3 regions of the Ensifer soli genome follow, and region 3 is predicted to be linked to each of the others. Evidence: predicted binding sites of a transcription regulator. Region 3 holds the regulator's gene; each other region holds the start of a gene.
The links. The regulator PhoB, encoded in region 3, activates phosphate uptake and scavenging genes when phosphate is short. The targets are predictions, from matches to a motif close to TGTCATNNANCTGTCAT.
Positions count from the first base shown of each region.

Region 1 (7,212 bases), on a different contig from region 3:
GGCCGCTTCCCTCGACATCCGCGAACTCAAGGCGCTGGCGAAGCGCCGCGTCCCGAAAATGTTCTTCGACTATGCCGATTCCGGCGCCTGGACCGAAAGCACCTACCGGGCAAACGAGGAGGATTTTGCGAAGATCAAGCTGCGCCAGCGCGTGCTCGTCGACATGACCAACCGCTCGCTCGCGACGAAAATGATCGGCCAGGACGTCGCGATGCCGGTAGCGCTCGCCCCGACCGGGCTCACCGGCATGCAGCATGCCGACGGCGAGATGCTGGCGGCGCAGGCGGCCGAAGCCTTCGGCGTGCCCTTCACGCTCTCGACGATGAGCATCTGCTCGATCGAGGACGTCGCCTCGGTGACGAAGAAGCCGTTCTGGTTCCAGCTCTACGTCATGCGCGACCGCGATTTCGTCTTCAACCTGATCGACCGGGCGAAGGCCGCCGGCTGCTCGGCGCTGGTGCTGACGCTCGACCTGCAAATCCTCGGCCAGCGCCACAAGGACATCCGCAACGGCCTTTCCGCGCCGCCGAAGTTCACCCCGAAGCACATCTGGCAGATGGCGACGCGGCCGGCCTGGTGCCTGAACATGCTGAAGACGAAGCGGCGCACCTTCGGCAACATCGTCGGCCACGCCAAGGGCGTGACCGATCTCTCCTCGCTCTCCGTCTGGACGGCCGAGCAGTTCGACCCGCAGCTCTCCTGGAGCGACGTGGCCTGGATCAAGGAACGCTGGGGTGGGCCGCTGATCCTCAAGGGCATCCTCGACGTCGAGGACGCGAAGATGGCGACGGCAACAGGGGCCGATGCCATCATCGTCTCCAACCATGGCGGCCGCCAGCTCGACGGCGCTCATTCCTCGATCGCCATGCTGCCGCGCATCGTCGATGCCGTCGGCGACCAGATCGAGGTGCATCTCGACGGCGGCATCCGCTCCGGCCAGGATGTGCTGAAGGCGGTCGCGCTCGGCGCCAAGGGCACCTATATCGGCCGCCCCTTCCTTTATGGTCTCGGGGCCGGCGGCAGGGCGGGCGTCACCGCCGCGCTCAGCATCATCGCCAAGGAACTCGACATCACCATGGCGCTCTGCGGCAAGCGGCGCCTCGTCGATGTCGGCCGCGATATCCTCGCGGCGGACTGACGGGATCAGCTGCCGCGATAGGTGGAATAGCTGTAGGGCGACAGCAGCAGCGGCACGTGATAATGCGCCGCCGCGTCGGCGATGCCGAACCTGAGCGGGATCAGATCGAGAAAGGCCGGTTCCGTCACGACGGCGCCGGTGCCGCGCAGGTAGTCGCCGGCGTGGAACAGGAGTTCGTAGGTGCCCGTCCGCAGCGCCTCGCCGTCGAGCACCGGCCCGTCGACCCGGCCGTCGGCATTGGTCGCGACCGTGCGGATCAGGATACGCGTCCCCTCCTCCAGACGGTAGAGTTCGATCACCAGCCCTTCCGCCGGCCGGCCGAGGGCGGCGTCGAGAACATGGGTGGTCAGCCGGCCGGTCGTGCTCATGGCGGTCTCCTCAGGACAGCGGGTGGTTCAGGATGAAGGGCTGGTCGAAGACGAATTCCTCGAGATTGACGCCCGGCCCCTCGCGGTCGACGACGAGGAAATCGCTGACGGCGTCGATCGCGATCAGCGGATGGTGCCAGACGTTGCGGCCATAATTCACGCCCTGACGGCCGGTGGCGAGGAAGGCGCGGGGCCGACCCGGCCTTCCGCCCTCGTCCCCGGCCACCACGGCGAGCCAGGGGCGATCGTCGATCGGCGAGAAGCTCTGCGAGCCGAGCGGATGACGCTCCATCATGCCGATCGCGTAGGGGAAGGCGCGCGGCTGGCCGCGAAAGAGGTTGATGATGACGGATGCGCCTTCGCCGACGACATCGGCGCGCGCCAGAGCATGGAACCGCTCGGTCGTGCCGCCATTGATCATCCGGACCGTCGCGGGATCGGCCTCGATCAGCGTGCCGAAGGGCGCGAAGGCCGCGGCCGTCAGCGTCTCGATCGCGATCAGGCGGTCCATCGGCGCGTCCATGCATTGCGCGCGCCGCTCATCGCGCGTCTCCCGGCAGCAGACCTTCGAGACGCAGCCGTGCGATCTTTTCCACCTCGGCGCTCGCCGTCTCGAACTCCTCCTCCGCGCCATTGCCGATCCGCGCCTCGAAGGCCGCCAGGATGGCGTGGCGGTCGAGGCCCTTGACGGCGATGATGAAGGGAAAGCCGAACGTCTCGACATAGGCGGCGTTGAGCGCGGTGAACCGCGCGAATTCCTCCGGTGTCAGCCGGTCGAGGCCGGCGCCGGCCTGCTCCGCCCGGGACTCCTCCGTCAGGCCGCCGCTGACGGCGAGTTTTCCGGCAAGGTCCGGATGGGCGCGCAGCACGGCGAGGCGCTCCTCGCGCGTCGCTGCGCGGAACACGGCGCACATCGCCGCATGCACGGCGGGCGCCGTCAGCGGCAGGTCGGGACCATAGGCCCCTTCTGCGACCCAGGGCGAATGCTCGAAGACGCCGCCGAAGCGCGCGACGAAACTTTGTCCGTCCATGGTCAGAGATCCCCGTCCGGTCGGTGATGCGCGTGCCAGTGGCGGGCGATGTCGATGCGGCGCGTCACCCAGACCTTCTCCTTCGACTGGACGTAGTCGAGGAAACGCGCGAGCGACGCGGCGCGGCCCGGCCGGCCGACGAGCCGGCAATGCAGGCCGATGTTCATCATCTTCGGGCTGCCCGCCGCCCCCTCCTCGTAGAGTACGTCGAACGTGTCCTTCAGATAGGTGAAGAACTGGTCGCCCGAGTTGAAGCCCTGCGGCGTGGCGAAACGCATGTCGTTGGCATCGAGCGTGTAGGGGATGATCAGGTGCGGCTTGCCGTGGGTCAGGCCCGGCACCCAGTAGGGCAGCTCGTCGGCGTAGGAATCGCTCGAATAGACGAAGCCGCCCTCCTCCAGCACCAGCCTCAGCGTGTTGAGCGAGGGCTTGCCCTGGTACATGCCGAGTGGATGGGATCCGGTCAGCTCCGTGTGCAGCCGCACCGCCTCGGCGATGTGCCGGCGCTCGACCTCCTCCGGCACGTCCTTGTATTCGAGCCAGCGGTAGCCGTGGCTGGCGATCTCCCAGTCCGCCTCCTTCATCGCCGCGACCGCTTCCGGATTGCGGGCCATCGCCAGCGTCACGCCATAGACAGTGACCGGTAGGTTGCGGCTGGTGAACAGCCGCCACAGCCGCCAGAAGCCGGCCCTCGACCCGTATTCATAGATCGATTCCATGTTGAGGTTGCGCTGGCCGGGCCAGGGCTGCGCGCCGACGATTTCCGACAGCAGGTTTTCCGATGCCGGGTCGCCGTCGAGGATCGAGCTTTCGCCGCCCTCCTCGTAGTTGACGACGAACTGCACCGCGATGTTCGCCTGTCCCGGCCAACGGACCTCGGGAAGGATCCGCCCGTAGCCGACCAGGTCACGCGGATAGGCCTTTTCCACCATTCTGCCACCTCATGAAGACTGGACGGACGGTAGCATCGCGAAGCGGAAAGTCGAGACGAAAAAGCGGTTCTGCATGGGCGGCAGGCGCTTGCGTCCACCCGGCAAGGGCGCCGTCAGGCCGAGCGGCGGGCCATCACCTTGCCGAGCGGATGCTGCGAATGCACGCGCATCGGCCCGCCCGATTCCTGCTCGACGAAAAGCGCGATGCTCGCGATCCGCAACGGCCGCTCGAGCAGCGGCTCGAAAAGGGTCCGCAGCACCCGGTCGATCCGCTGCGTCTCGCGCGGGCCGACCGGCCCTGTCAGGCTCATATGGAAGCGGAACTCGTCCATCACGTAAGGATAGCCCCAGCGATGCAGGTTGGAAAACTGCGGCGCGGTCAGGCCGTCCGGGTCGCGCCGTTCGATGTCCGCATCGGTGAGCCCGGCACGGAAGGGGTCGAACGCCTCGACGATCCGGGCGGCGAGGCATTGCATCGGCTCCGACGGCAGCACGGGCGACAGGCCGAAGAAATTGCCGAGTCGCGCCACCTCGAGCAGCGGCATCTCGAAGGGCGAAACGGTGCCGGCGAACCGCATCAGCGCGTTCATCAGGCCCGCCTCGGTCGCGTCCGGGGCGAGGAGGAACGGCGCCTTAAGATTGGCATGGAAGCCGTAACGGCGCGGCACGGCCGTGAGATACGCAACCTCGCGAATGGAAAGGTCCCCGGCCGGCTGGGGCTCGAGGACATCGCCGGTATAGACGTTACGGCCGAGCCAGTTCGCCGCGGCGGTCGACAGCGGATCGTGCGGCGGCGGGGTGAAATAGATGGCGTAGCGCATGGTCCTCTCCGTTTGCGCCGCAACCTCCCGCTTCAGCGCCATGGCGGGAGGCCTAGGTGATTTGCGTGACAGCTTGACGAAGAAGAAGGAGGGAGGATGCCGTCCCCGGCATCGCGAAAATCCGGGGAACCATCGGGCGGCCCTGTCGTTACCCTTCCATCGAAACAACAACAGGAGGAACGCCATGAACATGCACAACACTCCGAACGACCTTTCCACCCGCGAAACCCATGACCTGATCGGCAGCGACAAGGTCGAGGGAACGCGCGTCTACGGTGCCGACGGCAAGCATATCGGCTCGATCGAGCGCGTCGTTCTCGAAAAGCGGAGCGGCCGCGTCGCCTATGCCGTCCTCGCCTTCGGCGGTTTCCTCGGCATCGGCGAGGACCACTACCCGTTGCCCTGGGCCAAGCTCAGCTACGATCCGGATCTCGGTGGCTATCGCACCGACGTGACCCGCGAACAGGTCGAGGCCGCGCCGAAATATTCGGACGACTCGGAATTCGACTGGTCGCGCGAAGGCGGGCGCCGGGTTTACGATTATTATGGGGTCCCCCCCTACTGGATGTAAGCAGGCGCCCTATATCGGCGTTCTGGGAGATGCGATCCCGGACAGAGATGATGGTGGCCCCGACAGTGTCGGGGCCATTGTTGTTTTTAAAACAAAGGCTTATCGCATGTCTGCCAGCGCGAGATGGGCTCCGACCGCAAATTCCGCCGGCAGCGCGAGCGTCGGATCGCCTGCAATCTCGGCCACGACACTGTCGGCCAGACGGTGGGCGAGGCCAAAACTGACCTTGTAGCCGCCGGTCATGAAGAAAAGACGCGGATGGTCCGGGTGACGGCCGAGCATCGGCTCCCGGCCGATCGCCCGCGGCCGCAGGCCCGCCCAGCGTTCGATCACCGGAGCGTCCTTCAGCATGGGCGCGAGAGCGACCGCCTGGCCGATCAGAGCATCGAGCCGGCCATCGGTGCCGAGCGGGTCCGGAGCGTCCGGCTCGCTGGTGCTGCCGATCGCAACATGGCCGGTCTCGTGCGGGACGATATAGAGGCCGTCGGCATAGACAATCGGCCAGGACGGGTCGATACGGGCGTCGAGCAATGCCGCCTGCCCCTTCACCGCCGAACCCGTCGGAGATGCGCCGACGGGCCTCATGCGGTCGATCAGCGGAAAACTCGCGACGCCGCAGGCGACGATCACCGCACCGGCCTCAAGCCGGGATCCGTCCTCGAATTGCACCGATCCCTCCTCCGCATCGATGCCGCGCACCCCGACGCCTTCGTCAAGGCGGGCACCCGGAAACCTACGCAGTTCCGCCGCGAGCAGCGCCAGGAGGCGGCGCGGATCGACCCGCGCCGAAAGGGTCTCGTGAACGAGGCCGCAGGCCATGGCGCCGTCCTCGGGCCAGCCGGAGATGGCGCTCCTGCCCTCCACGCGCCAGTGCGGCCCGAGGGCCGCCTGCCGCCAATGGATCGTGGCCTCCGCCGATTGCCGGAGCGCGATCTCGCGCAGATGGGGTTTGGAAAGCGGCACAAGGCGGCCGCAACGGCGATAGCCGGCCGACAGGCCGTTCGCCGCCTCGAGCGCGGCAATCTCGCCAGGGAGTGCCATCAGGGCCTCGAACTGGACCTGCTTCTTCTCGTTCCACCGGTCCGGACCGTGCGGCATCAGCGCGCCGAGAAGGCCGCCGCTCGCCCCCGCGCCGACCCTGCGTCCCTCGACGAGCCGGACGGAGGCGCCCCGGCGCGCAGCTTTTACCGCCGCCCACAGGCCCATGATGCCGGCACCGATGACAAGGACGTCAGGAGAGGTGCTGCCGCGGCCAGTGGATTGACCGGGCGCCCGCCCGTCGCTATCGCGTTGCGCCATGACCGGACCCTCCGACACTCCCCCTGCCGACACAAACGGCGCGCCGCTCGCATGGCATGACGGCGATATGCCGTATTCGACCGTCTTTGGCGATCATTTTTATTGCCGGCACGACGGGCGGCTGGAATGCGGCCACGTCTTCCTCGACGGCAACGGCCTGCCGGCGCGCTGGATCGGCGCGGCCGGCTTCACCATCGCCGAGCTTGGCTTCGGCACCGGACTGAACTTCTGCGAGACGCTCCGGCAATGGCGCCGGACGGCGCCGCGCGGCCAGACGCTCACCTATGTCTCGTTCGAGCGCTATCCGATGGATGGCGGGAGCATCGACCGGGCGCTTGCGCGCTGGCCGGAGCTCGCGGCGGAGCGGGAAAGCCTTGTCACCCGCTGGCCGCAGGCGCCCAGCGCGACGGTCGCGCTCGACTTCGAACCGGATGTCCGCCTTCTCGTCGTCTGCGGCGACGCGTTCACCGCGCTCTCGGACCGCGATCTTGCCGCCGACGCCTGGTTCCTCGACGGGTTCGCGCCGTCGCGCAATCCCGACATGTGGTCGCCGGAACTGATGGCGCTCGTTCACGCGCACACGCGCCCCGGCGGCGGCTTCGCCACCTATGCCGCGGCCGGCTTCGTCCGGCGCAATCTCCAGGCCGCCGGTTTTTCGGTGGAGCGCCGGCCGGGCTTTGCCGACAAGCGCGAGATGCTCTGCGGCAAAAAGAGCGCCTGAACGCGCCGCCGCTTCAGGCGAGAAGCGACGTGTCGCAAATGGGGAGGGCATCGCGCCGGCGAATCTGCGAGGTTTCGCCTCGTCGCAGCGGGGATGGTGCAGATGGACGAAAACAGGCTTTCGCAGGCGTTGGACACGCAACCGGCCCCGGCCGAACGCCGGCGCAGAAGCGGCGGACGCGGCGCCGAGCGCGGCCGCAGGACGGGCGCGGACGCACGCTATCTCCATCTCTCGAACACGATGACGCCCTCGCGCGTGCTCTCCGACGACGCGGTCGAGGCGATCCACGAGGCATCGCTGAAGATCCTCGAGGAGATCGGCCTCGACGTCA
Region 1 covers NZ_JBHFEI010000003.1:136,807-144,018, reverse strand. The annotation lists gene ACEVQ6_RS05620 (alpha-hydroxy acid oxidase) at 1-1,138, shown strand, start outside; gene uraH (hydroxyisourate hydrolase) at 1,144-1,506, opposite strand; gene ACEVQ6_RS05610 (ureidoglycolate lyase) at 1,517-2,017, opposite strand; gene uraD (2-oxo-4-hydroxy-4-carboxy-5-ureidoimidazoline decarboxylase) at 2,046-2,537, opposite strand; gene puuE (allantoinase PuuE) at 2,540-3,469, opposite strand; gene ACEVQ6_RS05595 (DUF1045 domain-containing protein) at 3,583-4,290, opposite strand; gene ACEVQ6_RS05590 (PRC-barrel domain-containing protein) at 4,475-4,861, shown strand; gene ACEVQ6_RS05585 (NAD(P)/FAD-dependent oxidoreductase) at 4,961-6,160, opposite strand; gene mnmD (tRNA (5-methylaminomethyl-2-thiouridine)(34)-methyltransferase MnmD) at 6,159-6,881, shown strand; gene ACEVQ6_RS05575 (trimethylamine methyltransferase family protein) at 6,984-7,212, shown strand, end outside.
Region 1: ACEVQ6_RS05595 (DUF1045 domain-containing protein) is a predicted target of PhoB. The motif match lies at 4,356-4,372, and genes of this name have one in related genera.

Region 2 (7,212 bases), on a different contig from region 3:
AGGCGCTCGGCTGCCACTACGACACCGTCCCGATCGAGGCGCCGGTACAGGGATTTCTCGATGCCCTTTCGGACATGTTCGAGGGGACGGAGAGCGGCATCCCCGAGGAGAACCTGCAGAGCCGCACCCGGGGTACCATCCTGATGGCGGTCTCCAACAAGTTCGGCTCGATGGTGGTCACCACCGGCAACAAGTCGGAGATGTCCGTCGGCTACGCCACGCTCTACGGCGACATGAACGGCGGGTTCAACCCGATCAAGGACCTCTACAAGATGCAGGTCTACGCCCTGTCTCGCTGGCGCAACGCCCATGTGCCGCCGGGCGCGCTCGGTCCTTCCGGCGTCGTCATCCCGCAGAACATCATCGACAAGGCGCCCTCGGCCGAACTCAGGCCGAACCAGACGGACCAGGATTCCCTGCCGCCCTATCCGGTTCTCGACGATATCCTCGAATGCCTGGTGGAGCGCGAGATGGGGGTAGACGAGATCGTCGCGCGCGGCCATGACGTGGCGACGGTGCACCGGATCGAGCACCTGCTCTATATCGCCGAATACAAGCGCCGCCAGTCGGCGCCGGGCGTGAAGATCACCCGCAAGAATTTCGGCCGTGACCGCCGCTATCCGATCACCAACCGCTTCCGTGACCGCTGATCCGGCGTTGCCGTCGCATTAACCAGGACACGCCATACGGGTCCTCGCCGCCTTGCCCACGCATCTCGCATCGGCGATGCTGCTTGCGACCGAGCGGCGAGGGACGGCATGGATCGAGGCGGCATGGATCGAGGGGGCAGGGCGACAATCGCAATTCTGGTGGACGCCGAGAACATGGCGGCTGACGCGGCGGCGCGGATCGTCACCGAGATGGAGGCCGCCGGCCGCGTCGTCGCGCGCCGCGCCTTCGCCGACTTCGCCGGCGGGCGCGGCACGGCATGGTTGAATGCCGCCTGGAGCCTGGGCTTCGATCTGGTGCAGGTGCCGTCGGCCGGCAGGACGAAGAACGCGACGGACATCCGCCTCGCCATCGATGCGATCGAGCTTTTTCGCCGTGACGGCGTTGACCATGTCTGCCTCGTCTCGTCGGACGGCGATTTCGCGCCGCTCGCGAGCTATCTGCGCGGTGCCGGCGTCCGCGTCACCGCCTATGGCAAGGCGGATGTGTCGGACGCGTTTCGCGCGGCCTGCGACCGTTTCGTCGCCGTGTCGCCGCCCGCAGCGGTGGCGCCGGTAAAGACGGCGACCGTGGTCGCGCTTCCGCTCATAGCCAAGGCCGCGCTCGCGCAAGACGGTAGGCTGACGAAGGAACAGCGGCAGGCGGTTGATCTCGTGCGGCGTGCTGCCGCCTCCCTCCAGCCCGACCAGGATGGCTGGCTGCATCCGGGTTTGCTCGGCGCCGCGCTCAGCCGCGATCACCCCGGATATTCGCTGGCGCCCTATGGCGGGGCGCTCGGAAAGGCGCTTCGCGCCATGCCGGGGATCGAGGTGCGCATCGACGAGAAGAGGGGGATGGTCTTCCGGCTCCGCGGCAGCGTGGAAGAGCGCAAGAACGCCTGAGGGCGAACGTCCTATGCAGATCGAGTTCAGTTTTCCTGCTGCGGCTGGTAGCGGGGACCGGCGGGGTTCTTCAGGTCGATCTTCGATTCCTCCGTCGGCAGGTATGTCGGGCCGACGACCCTGACCTTGCTGTTGGCCGGATCGTAGGGCCGCTCCTCGATGACGACGGGCGGTTTCGTCGCCTCGCTGTCGACCGCCGCCGTCGCGGTGGTCACGTCGACGACGGAGGGGGTCTTTGCCGTCGCCTGCGGCGGCGCCTTCTCGCCGTCGTGCTCGCGAGCAAGCGTCGGCAGCGAGCAGCCGCACTGGCTGCCGCGCGCGGCGGTGCGATAGGCGAACGCCTTCGGCATGTCGCGGTAGGGCCTGCCGGTGATCGCCGAGACCATGTCGTCGCTCTCCTCCGTCGCCAGCGCATGGTAGTAAAGTTCCGTCTCGGCGCCCGGGCAGCGCGCCTCGCACGCCGCGATGTCGCGCGGGAAGTCCGCAGGTGTCGCCTGCGACGAGATCGGGAAGAAGGCGCCGTCGCAGGTTCGCACGCAGACCGTGCGCAGCGGCCCGGCCTGGTCTGCACCGGGAACCGAAAGGTCGATGACGCCGCCGCCGCCGGGCGGCACCGACATGCCGGCCGGGGGCAGGTCGCTGATGATGTTGCGGAAGGTCTCCGGCTCGCGCGCCGCCGCCTCCATGCGCTCGACCTGCTTTTCGGCGCAGCGGTTCACTTCAAGAGCCGCGACGACGCGCCGGCGCTCGTCGCCCGTGTCGCCGCCGCTGATCGCCTCGCGGCGGCGCGATTTCAGCCGCTCCAGATTGTGTTCCATCAGCGCGATCTCATCGGCGATCTCCCGGCAGGCCTCGGCCTGGGGGCCGCCGATGACGACCACGCTGCCGCCGCCGCATCCCAGGCGCCGCCGCTCGTTGCGCGCCCGGCGCAGCTCGATGCCGCGGGCGGAGATCGCGCTGGTGAATTCGCGCGCGCCGCCGGTGGAGGCTAAGGTTTCCGGGAGACTGGCGAGCTTGCGCTCCAGCCGCTCGCAGAGCGTCAGCGCCGCCGACGTTTCCGCCGTCGCCAGCAGAGCGAGGAGGGCGAGAGAAAGAAGGCTGCTCAGACGCCGCACGATATCGTCTCCGGAAATGCCGTCGCCGCCGACGGGAAGGGCGCCGTCGGCCGGAGCATGCAGGATACAGCCAAACGGTGGCCGCGCCAATGCAGCGCGGTCCGGGCCGCAACGATCTTGCCCAACAATCGCGTGATTGCTCCGCTTATTGCGGATAGGTCGCCTCGACGACTGCGAGCGCCGCCATGTTGACCACGCCGCGCGAGGTGACGGAGGGCGAAAGGATATGGGCGGGCAGGGCGGCGCCGAGCAGGATCGGCCCGACATGCAGGCTGTCGGTCATGCTCTTGACGACGCCGAGCGAGATATTCGCCGCGTCGAGGTTCGGAAACACGAGAAGGTTGGCTTCGCCCGTCAGCGTCGATTGCGGCATGACGCGGTGACGCAGCGCCTCCGAGATCGCCGAATCGCCGTGCATCTCGCCGTCCGCCTCGAGGTCCGGCGCCAGTTCCCGCACCAGTTCCATGGCGCGGCGCATCTTGAAGGCGCTGTCGGAATCGCGCGATCCGAAGTTCGAATGGGAGACGAGGGCCGCGCGCGGCGTGATGCCGAAGCGGCGGATCGTGCGGGCCGCCATCGCCGTCATCTGGGCGATTTCCTCGGCCGACGGGCTGTAGGTGACATAGGTATCGGTGAAGAAGGTGGCGCCGCGTTGCGAAATCAACAGGCTCAGCGCCGAGAAGGCGCCGACGCCTGCCCGCTTGCCGATGATCTGCGACACGTCGCGTAGGTGCCGGGCATAGCGTCCCTCGACGCCGCAGATCAGCGCGTCGGCGTCGCCGCGCTTCACCGACAGCGCGCCGATCACCGTCGTGTTGGTGCGCACGATGGTGCGGGCCGCCTCCGGGATCACGCCCTTGCGACCGACCAGCGCGAAATATTCGTCGACATAGTCGCGGTAGCGCGGATCGCCTTCCGGATTGACCACCTCGAAATCCTGGTCGGGGCGGATGCGCAGGCCGTATCGCTTCAGCCGGGCCTCGATGATCGGGGGACGGCCGATCAGGATCGGCCGCGCCGTCCCCTCTTCGAGGAGCACCTGCGCGGCGCGCAGAACGCGTTCGTCCTCGCCTTCCGCGAAGATGACGCGGTTCTTCGGCGCATCCTTCGCGGCGGCGAAGATCGGCTTCATGATGAAGCCCGAGCGGAAGACGAAGCGGTTCAACTGGTCGAGATAGGCGGGGACGTCCGAGATCGGCCGGGCGGCGACGCCGCTTTCGGCGGCCGCACGGGCGACGGCCGGCGCGATCCTCAGGATCAGGCGCTGGTCGAAGGGCGAGGGGATCAGGTAGTCGGGCCCGAAGATCGGCGTCTCGCCGGAATAGGCGCGCGCGGCGACATCGGACGGCTCCTCGCGGGCGAGCCCTGCGATCGCCCTGACGGCCGCCATCTTCATCTCCTCGTTGATCGTGCGCGCGCCGCAGTCGAGCGCGCCGCGGAAGATGTAGGGGAAGCAGAGGACATTGTTGACCTGGTTCGGAAAATCCGACCGCCCGGTGCAGATCATCGCGTCGGGCCGCGCGGCGCGGGCGACCGCCGGCATGATCTCCGGGTTCGGATTGGCGAGCGCCATGATCAGCGGCTTCTCCGCCATTTCCTTGAGCAGCTCCGGCTTCAGCACGCCGGCCGCCGACAGGCCGAGGAAGACGTCGGCGCCGGCGATCGATTCGGCGAGCGTCCGCTTGTCGCTCGGCTGGGCGTAGACGGCCTTCCACTGGTCCATCAATTCGGTTCGGCCCTCGTAGACGAGGCCCTCGATGTCGTGCACCCAGATGTTGCCGCGCCGGGCGCCGAGCGTGACCAGCAGGTTGAGGCAGGCAAGGGCCGCGGCGCCTGCGCCGGAGGTGACGATCTTCGCCTCGGAAATGTCCTTGCCGGCGAGTTCGAGGCCGTTGAGGATCGCGGCGGCGACGATGATCGCCGTGCCGTGCTGGTCGTCGTGGAAGACCGGGATGTCCATCGTCTCGCGCAGCCGGCGCTCGACCTCGAAACATTCCGGCGCCTTGATGTCCTCGAGGTTGATGCCGCCGAAGGTCGGCTCCAGAGCCGAGACGACGTCGACCATGCGCTCGATGCCGGGCGCGTCGATCTCGATGTCGAAGACGTCGATGCCGGCGAATTTCTTGAAGAGCACCGCCTTGCCCTCCATCACCGGCTTGGAGGCGAGGGGGCCGATATTGCCGAGCCCGAGCACGGCCGATCCGTTCGACACGACCGCGACGAGATTGGCGCGGGCGGTGAAGTCGGCGGCCTTGGCCGGGTCCTCGTGGATGGCGAGACAGGGGGCGGCGACGCCCGGCGAATAGGCGAGCGCCAGGTCGCGCTGGTTGCCGAGCGGCTTGGTCGGCTGGATCTCCAGCTTGCCCGGGCGCGGATAGCGATGGAAGAACAGGGCCTGCTGGTCGAGGTCGCCGCTCGTCGGGGGACCGGGGTTGCGAGAATTGTCGCCGCTCGTCATCGCCTTGGATCTCCGTCTCTCGGTTGCGGCCGTTCTGGCATGAAGGGCGGCCGCGCACAACATCGCAATCGGCCCGCGTCTGCGCGCCGTGCCTGTCATCGCCCTGTCATGTCATCATCCTGATACAGGAGTCTGGTCTTCACGGCAGTCAGGCAATCACGATCAATCTGTGAGATCAGGCATGACCGCCGAGACCGACGACGACGCGCCCCGGCGCTTCCGCACCCTGTTCCTGTCCGACGTGCATCTCGGCTCCAAGGCGGCGCGCACCGACTATCTGCTCGACTTCCTGAAACATCACGAGGCCGAGACGCTGGTTCTCGTCGGCGACATCGTCGACGGCTGGCGGCTGAAGCGGAGCTGGCACTGGCCGCAGGCCTGCAACGACGTGGTGCAGAAGCTCCTGCGCAAGGCACGCAAGGGTACGCGGATCGTCTACATCCCCGGCAATCACGACGAGTTCCTGCGCGATTTCCCCGGCGTCCATTTCGGCGGCATCGAGGTGGCGGAACGGTTCACGCATGAGGGCGCCGACGGGCGGACCTATCTCGTGCTGCATGGCGACGAGTTCGACGTCGTCGTCCGCAATGCCCGTCTTCTCGCCTATCTCGGCGACTGGGCCTATGATGCGGCGATCGTCGTCAATATCGGCCTGGCCGCGATCCGGCGCCGCATCGGCCTGCCCTACTGGTCGTTCTCGCAATGGGCGAAGCTGCAGGTGAAGCACGCGGTCAACTTCATCGGCGCCTTCCAGAGTGTCGTGGCCGACGAGGCGCGGCGCTCCGGCGCGGAAGGGGTGATCTGCGGCCATATCCACCATGCGGTGATCGAGGACGACATCGACGGCATCCGCTACATCAACACGGGCGACTGGGTCGAAAGCTGCACGGCGATCGCCGAGCATCACGACGGCACGATGGAACTGATCACCTGGCAGCGCGCCAGCGCGACGCCGGCCTCGGCCGAGCGCCGCCTCCGGCTGCTGGCGCCACCGATGGCCGATCGCGCCGCCTGAGCCGGCATCGGCGGCAAAGCGGCGGGTGATGCCGGTTCGCCACGCCGGCGGCCCCATGTGAAAGCGTGGCGTTCGCCGGCGTCGACACGGGCCCGCGAACATGCGACCGTCGGCGCCGTCGACAGGCGCGCGCCAACGAATGCGGGCGCCCTCGGCGATGCCGTCGTCGGGTCCGTTTCATGAATGCCTCTTCCGCACTGCCGCCCGCCGGGGGCGCGCCCCGTCATTTCGCCGGGCGCATCGCCCTTCTCTTCTGCGCGCCGCTGATCCTCAACGGTTTCGCCATGCCGTATTTTCCGGTCTGGCTCCGCTCCCTTTCGTTAAGCGACGTCGAGATCGGCATCGTTCTGTCGACCGCGCTCTTTATCCGCGTCCTGACCGCGCCGGTCGCCGGCCTGATCGCCGACCGGATCGGCGAGCGGGCCAACGTGCTGGTCTGGACGGCGGCGCTGGCGCTCGTCAGCGCCGTCCTTTTGCTCTTCACCGGAAGCTTCCTGCCCGTCCTCATCGTCTACACGCTGCAATCCGCCTTCTTCGCGCCCTATGTGCCGATCGTCGAGGCGATCGCGCTCACCGGCGTGCGGCGCTGGCGCTTCGACTATGGCCGCATGCGTTTCGGCGGATCGATCGCCTTCATCGCCGCCAACATGGTCGGCGGCGTGCTGATCGGCATCGTCGGCGGCGCCATGGTGGTGCCGGCGATCGTCGTCGGCACCGTGCTGATGCTCGCCATGGCGCTGTTCGCGCCGCGGGTCGGCCGTCCGCGGCGGCCGTCTCCGGTCGCGACGCTGACGCAGGCGCCGCCGCGCGCACTGCGCAAGCTCGACCTGCAACTGCTGATGGTCGGCGTGACGATGATCAACGGCAGCCATGCCATGCTGTTCGCCTTTTCCGCGATCCACTGGCAGGCGATCGGCTTCGGCGGAACGGAGATCGGACTGTTGTGGAGCGCGGGCGTCGCCTCGGAGGTGGTGATGTTCCTGTGTGCCCGCCGGATGCTGCGGCGCTTCAGCCTGTGGTCGATGATGGCGACGGGCTCCTGCCTCGCGGCGCTGCGCTGGATCCTGTTCCCGC
Region 2 covers NZ_JBHFEI010000021.1:31,184-38,395, forward strand. The annotation lists gene ACEVQ6_RS21435 (NAD+ synthase) at 1-650, shown strand, start outside; gene ACEVQ6_RS21440 (NYN domain-containing protein) at 774-1,550, shown strand; gene ACEVQ6_RS21445 (DUF2865 domain-containing protein) at 1,577-2,668, opposite strand; gene ACEVQ6_RS21450 (NADP-dependent malic enzyme) at 2,811-5,123, opposite strand; gene ACEVQ6_RS21455 (UDP-2,3-diacylglucosamine diphosphatase) at 5,305-6,138, shown strand; gene ACEVQ6_RS21460 (MFS transporter) at 6,318-7,212, shown strand, end outside.
Region 2: ACEVQ6_RS21455 (UDP-2,3-diacylglucosamine diphosphatase) is a predicted target of PhoB. The motif match lies at 5,217-5,233, and genes of this name have one in related genera.

Region 3 (7,212 bases):
GGATTTCCGCAGCCTCGAAACGGTAGGTCGTCGAGCAGAACTCGCAGGTGACCTCGATGCCGCCCTCCGTCGACACATGGTCGATCTCCTCGCGGCTGAAGCCCGCGAGAACCTCCGCCAGCTTCTCGCGCGAGCAGCTGCAGCGATCCAGGACCTCCTGCGACGGGAAGACCGTGACACCGCGCTCGTGAAACAGCCGGTAGAGCAGCCGCTCGACGCCGACGGTCGGATCGGTCAGTTCATCCGCATCGACGCTCGCGACCATGACCTGCGCTTCCGACCAGAGGTCGTCCTCGTTCGAGAGCGTGTCGCGGGTGTCGCCGTCGCCGCCGTGCAGGTCGGGATGGCGCATGCGCTCCAGGGCCTGCGGCAGGAACTGCGCAACGAGACCGCCCGCCCGCCAGCGATGGCGCGGCCGGCCCTCGCCGTCGCGGTCGATCAGCTCGGCCGCCTCCAGCCGCACGCGGGTCGGGATCTGCTCCGACTGGCGGAAATAGACGCCGGCGATCTCCTCCAGCGTGGCACCGTCGAGTTCGACGATGCCCTGGTAGCGCTGCGTGTCCGGGCCCTGGTCGATGGTGAAGGCGAGCACGCCCTTGCCGAGCAGGTCGTGCGGCGCCGTCCTTCCGGCGGCAACGGCGGCGGCGAGCGCGTCGGCGTCGAAGCGGGCATAGGCGCGCACCGCCTGCGGCGTCGAGAAATCCGCCACGACGAGATCGACGGGCCCGTCGCCGCGGGTCTGGACGATCAGCTTGCCGTCGAACTTCAGCGAGGTGCCGAGCAGCACGGTCAGCACGATCGTCTCCGCCAGAAGGCGGGCGACCGGGGCCGGATAGTCATGGCGGCCGAGGATGGCGTCGAGCATCGGCCCTAGCTGGACCGCCCGGCCGCGCACGTCGAGCGCGTCGACCTGGAAGGGCACGACGTGATCGTCGCCGGCATGGCCGAATTCGCCAAGAACGCTTTCGGTGGTGGTCATGGTCAAAACTCCCGCGCCCCCGACCCGCGGTCGATCACGGGACGAGGCGCATGTCAAAACGGGCGCAAGGCGCCCTCGCCTGTTCGGTATGGGCCGCATGTAGGAATTCGCCGATCGTCATCAAGGGGACGGCATCAGGCGACAGACCGGGGCGGTTCCGTTTAGAATGCGTTGAGGCACCAGGCGAGGATCGACTTCTGGGCGTGCAGGCGGTTCTCCGCCTCGTCGAAGACGACCGACTGCGGTCCGTCGATCACTTCGTCGGTCACCTCCTCGCCGCGATGCGCCGGCAGGCAATGCATGAACAGCGCTCCCGGCGCCGCCTTGGCCATCAGGGCGCTGTTGACCTGGTAGGGCTGGAAGACGTTGTGGCCGCGGGCGCGGTGCTCCTGGTTCATCGACACCCAGGTGTCGGTGACGATGCAGTCGGCGCCGGTGACCGCCTTGTCGGCATCATGGGTCAGCACGATGTCGCCGCCATTGTCGCGGGCCCAGTTGAGGAACCTGTCCTTCGGCTCGGAGCCGAGCGGCACGGCCATGGTCATGCGGTAACCGAAGCGGGCCGAACCCTCGACCAGCGAATGCAGCACATTGTTGCCGTCGCCGGTCCAGGCGAGCGTCCTGCCCTTCACCGGGCCGCGATGCTCCTCGAAGGTCATGATGTCGGCCATGATCTGGCAAGGGTGGGTGTCGTCGGTCAGCCCGTTGATGACCGGTACGGTCGCGTGCTCGGCAAGCTCCAGCAGGCGGTTGTGGTCGGTGGTGCGGATCATGATCGCATCGACATAGCGCGACAGCACCTTGGCCGTGTCGCCGATCGTCTCGGCGCGGCCGAGCTGCATCTCGGTGCCGGAGAGGAACAGCGTCTCGCCGCCGAGCTGGCGCATGCCGACATCGAAGGAGACGCGGGTGCGGGTCGACGGCTTCTCGAAGATCATCGCCAGCATCTTGCCGGAAAGCGGCTTGTCGTCGGTGCCCGCCTTGGTCGCCACCTTGCGCAGCTTGGCGTCGTCGATGATGACGCGCAGGTCGCCGGCCGTCATTGCCGAGAGATCGAGAAAATGCCTGGTGCCGGCCATGTCCGTCTGTCCCTGTCCTTAGCTGTCGTCGCCTTCCGCCGGTCAGGCGGTCTTCCGTTCCGTCGCGGCCGTGATCCGTTCCGCCGCCCGCTCGAGACGCGCCAGCCCCTCGCGCGCCTCCTGCGCCGTCGTCGTCAGCGGCGGCAGCAGGCGCAGCACGTTGTCGCCCGCCGGCACCGCCAGCATATGCTCCGCCCGCACGGCCTTCAGGAACTCCGCCGGCGGAATGCGGGTCTTGACGCCGAGCATCAGCCCCTCGCCGCGGATCTCCTCGACCAGGTCCGGGTAGCGGTCCTTCAGCGAGGCGAGCCCCTGGCGGAAGACCAGCGCCACGTCGCGGACATGCTCGAGGAAGCCATCGGCCAGCACGACGTCGAGGACGGCATTGCCGACGGCCATCGCAAGCGGATTGCCGCCATAGGTCGTGCCATGGGTGCCGACGACCATGCCGGCGGCGGCCTCCGCCGTCGCGAGGCAGGCGCCGAAGGGAAAGCCGCCGCCGATGCCCTTGGCGACCGCCATGATGTCCGGCGTGATGCCGGCCCATTCATGGGCGAAGAGCTTGCCGGTGCGGCCGACGCCGCACTGGACCTCGTCGAGGATCAGGAGCAGGCCGTATTCGTCGCAGAGCGCCCGCAGTTCCTGGAGAAACGCGTTCGGCACCGGCCGGATGCCGCCCTCGCCCTGCACCGGCTCGATCAGGATCGCCGCGGTCTCCTCGGTGATCGCATCCTTGACCGCCTGCATGTCGCCGAAGGGTACCTGCAGGAAGCCCGGCACCTTGGGGCCGAAGCCCTCGAGATACTTCGCCTGCCCGCCGGCGGCGATCGTCGCCAGCGTGCGGCCGTGGAAGGCGCCCTCGAAGGTGATGACGTGGAACTTTTCCGGATGGCCCTTGGCGAAATGAAAGCGGCGCGCCGTCTTGATCGCGCATTCCAGCGCCTCGGCGCCGGAATTGGTGAAGAAGACCTTGTCGGCGAAGGTCACCTGGGTCAGCCGGCGGCCGAGCGTCTCCTGCCCGGGCACCTCGTAGAGATTGGAGAGGTGCCAGAGCTTGTCGGCCTGCCCCTTCAGGGCCGCGACCAGATGGGGATGGGAGTGGCCGAGCGAGCTGACGGCGATGCCGGCGGCGAAATCGAGGTAGCGCGTCCCGTCCTCGGCGATCAGCCAGACGCCGTCGCCGCGCTCGAAACGCAGCGGTGCGCGGGCATAGGTGTCGTAAAGCGGCGTGGCGTCGGCCATCTCGCGTCTCCCTCGATCGCTGCGGTGGAATGCCCGCGGATCAGGCGCCGCTGGCCCGAACACCGGCCCGAAAAATCAAAAACCGCCTTTCGGCGGCGCCGCACTATCATCATTTTTAGGCTGTGATGTCAACAAAGCGACGCCGTTTCGCCGCATGCGGGAGGGCGAAAACGCCGATCGATTTTTTTGGCCGGAAGGGCTTGCAAAAATGCCACGGCCTGAAAGCAAGTTGGGGAAAACCCAGATTTCGATTCGCAGCGATTCCATGGACTCTTGCCACGGAGTCCCCGGGCCGGTACCTTAATATCCGATTAAGAGACGCATGCGGCGGACCTAGTCACCGAAACACAAGTTGTCGCGTTGGCGCTCCGCCGGATGGCCGGGGCGGGATGGTTGATTCCATCGATGCCGGCGCCGGGACACGGGAGACGATGATCATGAACTGGACGGACGAGCGGGTCGAGAAGCTGAAGAAGCTGTGGTCGGAGGGGCTCAGCGCCAGCCAGATCGCCGCCCAGCTCGGCGGCGTCAGCCGCAACGCGGTGATCGGCAAGGTGCACCGGCTGAGCCTGCCGGGACGCGCCAAGGCCGGCGGCCCCGCCGCCGCGACACGCAACACCAAGCGCACCACCTCCGCCCCGAAAGCGCCGAACTATGCTGCGACCCGGGTGACGACGCGCACCGTGGTCCACCAGGCCGGCGCGACCATGCTGAAGGAAGAGGTCGAAGTCGCCGAGGAGGTCGTCGAGACGGTGGTGGAAGTGGCGCCGGTCCGCAGCAACGTCGTGGTTCCGATGACCCGCAGCATCGGCCTCACCCAGCTGACCGAGCGCACCTGCAAATGGCCGATCGGCGATCCGCTGAACGAGGAATTCCACTTCTGCGGCAACGACTCGCCCGACAGCTCGCCCTATTGCAGCTTCCATGCCCGCATCGCCTATCAGCCCTCCGCCGAGCGCCGCCGCGCCCGCTGACGGGGCAGGCCGGGACGGACCGGTGCCGATCTCAAAGACGAAAGCGACCGTGACCCTTTCCGGATCACGGTCGCTTTGTTTTACCGTTGCGGAATACGGCGCCCGTCAGCTCTCGAGGGAATAGCCGGCGCCGCGGACCGTGCGGATCACGTCCTGCATGTTGGAGAAATTCAGCGCCTTGCGCAGCCGGCCGACATGGACGTCGACGGTGCGCTCGTCGACATAGATGTCATGCCCCCAGACGCCGTCGAGGAGCTGCGAGCGCGAGAAGACCCGGCCCGGCGAGGTCATCAGGAATTCGAGCAGGCGGAATTCGGTCGGCCCCAGCCGCACCTCGCGCGACTTGCGATGGACGCGGTGCGTCTCGCGGTCGAGCTCGATGTCGCCGCATTTCAGCAGGGTCGACAGGACCTCCGGCTTGGCGCGGCGCAGCATCGCCTTGATCCGCGCCATCAGCTCTGGCGTCGAGAAGGGCTTGACGACATAGTCGTCGGCGCCGGTCGCAAGGCCGCGCACCCGCTCGCTCTCCTCGCCGCGCGCCGTCAGCATGATGATCGGCAGGCGCTCCGTTTCCGGCCGCTGGCGCAATCTCCGGCAGAGCTCGATGCCGGACACGCCGGGCAGCATCCAGTCGAGGACCAGGAGGTCCGGCACGCGCTCCTGCAGCCGGATCTCCGCCTCGTCGCCGCGATGGATCGTGTCGACCTCGAAGCCCTCGGCCTCGAGATTGTAGCGCAGGAGCACGCTCAGCGCCTCCTCGTCCTCGACAACGGCAATTCTCGGATTCATGGGGTCTGTTGCTCCCTGGCATGAGGCCCGCGGTCGGCGGGTCGCGGGACGGAAAACGTCCTCCCGCCGCAGCCGACGGAGACCGGCGGGCGAGCCCGCCGGGAAACCGTCCGGTCCGTTCTCCCGCGCGATGCGCGCGCGGCCGCGTTCCTCAGCCGGCGATGGCGCCGAGCGAGGCGGTGGTGTCGTCCTTCGGGCGCTCGCCCTCCGGCTGGGCGCCGGTCGCCATGTAATAGATCGTCTCGGCGATGTTGGTCGCGTGGTCGCCGATGCGCTCGATGTTCTTGGCGCAGAACAGGAGATGGGTGCAGGGCGTGATGTTGCGCGGGTCTTCCATCATGTAGGTGAGCAGCTCGCGGAACAGCGACGTATAGATCGCGTCGATCTCGTCGTCGCGCTCGCGGATGCTCTTCGCCTTCTCGGGAAGCCGCGAGGCGTAGACGTCGAGCACCTCCTTCAGCTGGGTCAGCGCCAGTTCGGCGAGATGCTCGAGGCCGCGGGCGAGCTGGCGCGGCACGCCGGAACCGGCGACCGAGGTCACGCGCTTGGCCGTGTTCTTGGCGAGGTCGCCGACGCGCTCGAGATCGGCGGCGATGCGGATCGACCCCATGATCTCGCGCAGGTCGCTCGCCATCGGCTGGCGCTTGGCGATGGTGACGATCGCCTTCTCGTTGATCTGGCGCTCGGCGTCGTCGAGGATGACGTCGTCGGAGATCACCTTCTGGGCGAGGCCGGTGTCCGAATGCACGAGCGCGCGGACGGATTCGGCCACCATCTGCTCGGAAATCCCGCCCATCTCGGAAATGCGGCGGGAGAGATACTTCAGTTCGTCGTCATAGGCGGAGACGATATGCGATGCCATGGTCGTGTTCCTTGAACGGGGGCGCGGATCAGCCGAACCGGCCCATGATGTAATCCTGGGTGCGCTGGTCGTCAGGATTGGTGAACATCTTGTCGGTGTCGTTCTCCTCGACGAGATTGCCGAGGTGGAACATGGCGGTGCGCTGCGAGACGCGGGCGGCCTGCTGCATCGAATGGGTGACGATGACGATCGTGTAGTTGGCGCGCAGCTCGTGGATCAGTTCCTCGACCTTGGCGGTGGCGATCGGGTCGAGGGCCGAGCAAGGCTCGTCCATCAGGATGACCTCGGGGCTGACGGCCACGGCACGCGCGATGCAGAGGCGCTGCTGCTGGCCGCCGGAAAGCCCGGTGCCCGGCTCGTGCAGCCGGTCCTTCACCTCGTTCCAGAGGCCGGCCTTCTGCAAGCTGGTCTCGACGATCTGGTCGAACTCGCTGCGGCCGCGCGCAAGCCCGTGGATCTTCGGCCCGTAGGCGACGTTCTCGTAGATCGACTTCGGGAAGGGGTTCGGCTTCTGGAACACCATGCCGACGCGGGCGCGCAGCTCGACGACGTCGATCGCCGGGTCGTAGATGTCGTCCTGCTCGAGCGTGATCCTGCCGGTGACCCGGCAGTTCTCGATCGTGTCGTTCATGCGGTTCAGCGTCCTGAGGAAGGTGGACTTGCCGCAGCCGGACGGGCCGATCAACGCCGTCACGGTGTTTTCGCGGATGTTCAGGTTGACGTCGAACAAGGCGCGCTTCTCGCCGTAATAGACGGAGACGTCCTTGCCGATCATCTTGTAGGGAACGCTGTTCATCTTCTCACCCACGGCTTTCTCGATCGCTGCTTCCGTCATCATGTTCATGATCAGTATCCTTCTACCAGCGACGTTCAAATCGGCGGCGCAAAAGAATGGCGCCGAGGTTCATGACAATGAGGAAGATCAGGAGAATGATGATCGCCCCCGAGGTGCGTTCGACGAAGGCGCGTTCCGCCTCGTTGGCCCACATGTAGATCTGCACCGGCATCGCGGTGGCCGGATCCAGCGGCGAGGCCGGAAAATCGGCGACGAAGGCGACCATGCCGATCAGCAGCAGCGGCGCGGTCTCGCCGAGCGCATGGGCGAGGCCGATGATCGTGCCGGTCAGGATGCCGGGCATGGCGAGCGGCAGGACGTGGTGGAACACGGTCTGCATCTTCGAGGCGCCGAGCCCGAGGGCGGCGGCGCGGATCGACGGCGGCACGGCCTTCAGCGCCGCGCGGGTGGCGATGATGATCGTCGGCAGCGTCATCAGCGTCAGCACCAGG
Region 3 covers NZ_JBHFEI010000001.1:349,961-357,172, forward strand. The annotation lists gene ACEVQ6_RS01550 (Hsp33 family molecular chaperone) at 1-979, opposite strand, end outside; gene argF (ornithine carbamoyltransferase) at 1,141-2,058, opposite strand; gene ACEVQ6_RS01560 (aspartate aminotransferase family protein) at 2,101-3,300, opposite strand; gene ACEVQ6_RS01565 (GcrA family cell cycle regulator) at 3,738-4,274, shown strand; gene phoB (phosphate regulon transcriptional regulator PhoB) at 4,380-5,063, opposite strand; gene phoU (phosphate signaling complex protein PhoU) at 5,215-5,925, opposite strand; gene pstB (phosphate ABC transporter ATP-binding protein PstB) at 5,954-6,769, opposite strand; gene pstA (phosphate ABC transporter permease PstA) at 6,783-7,212, opposite strand, start outside.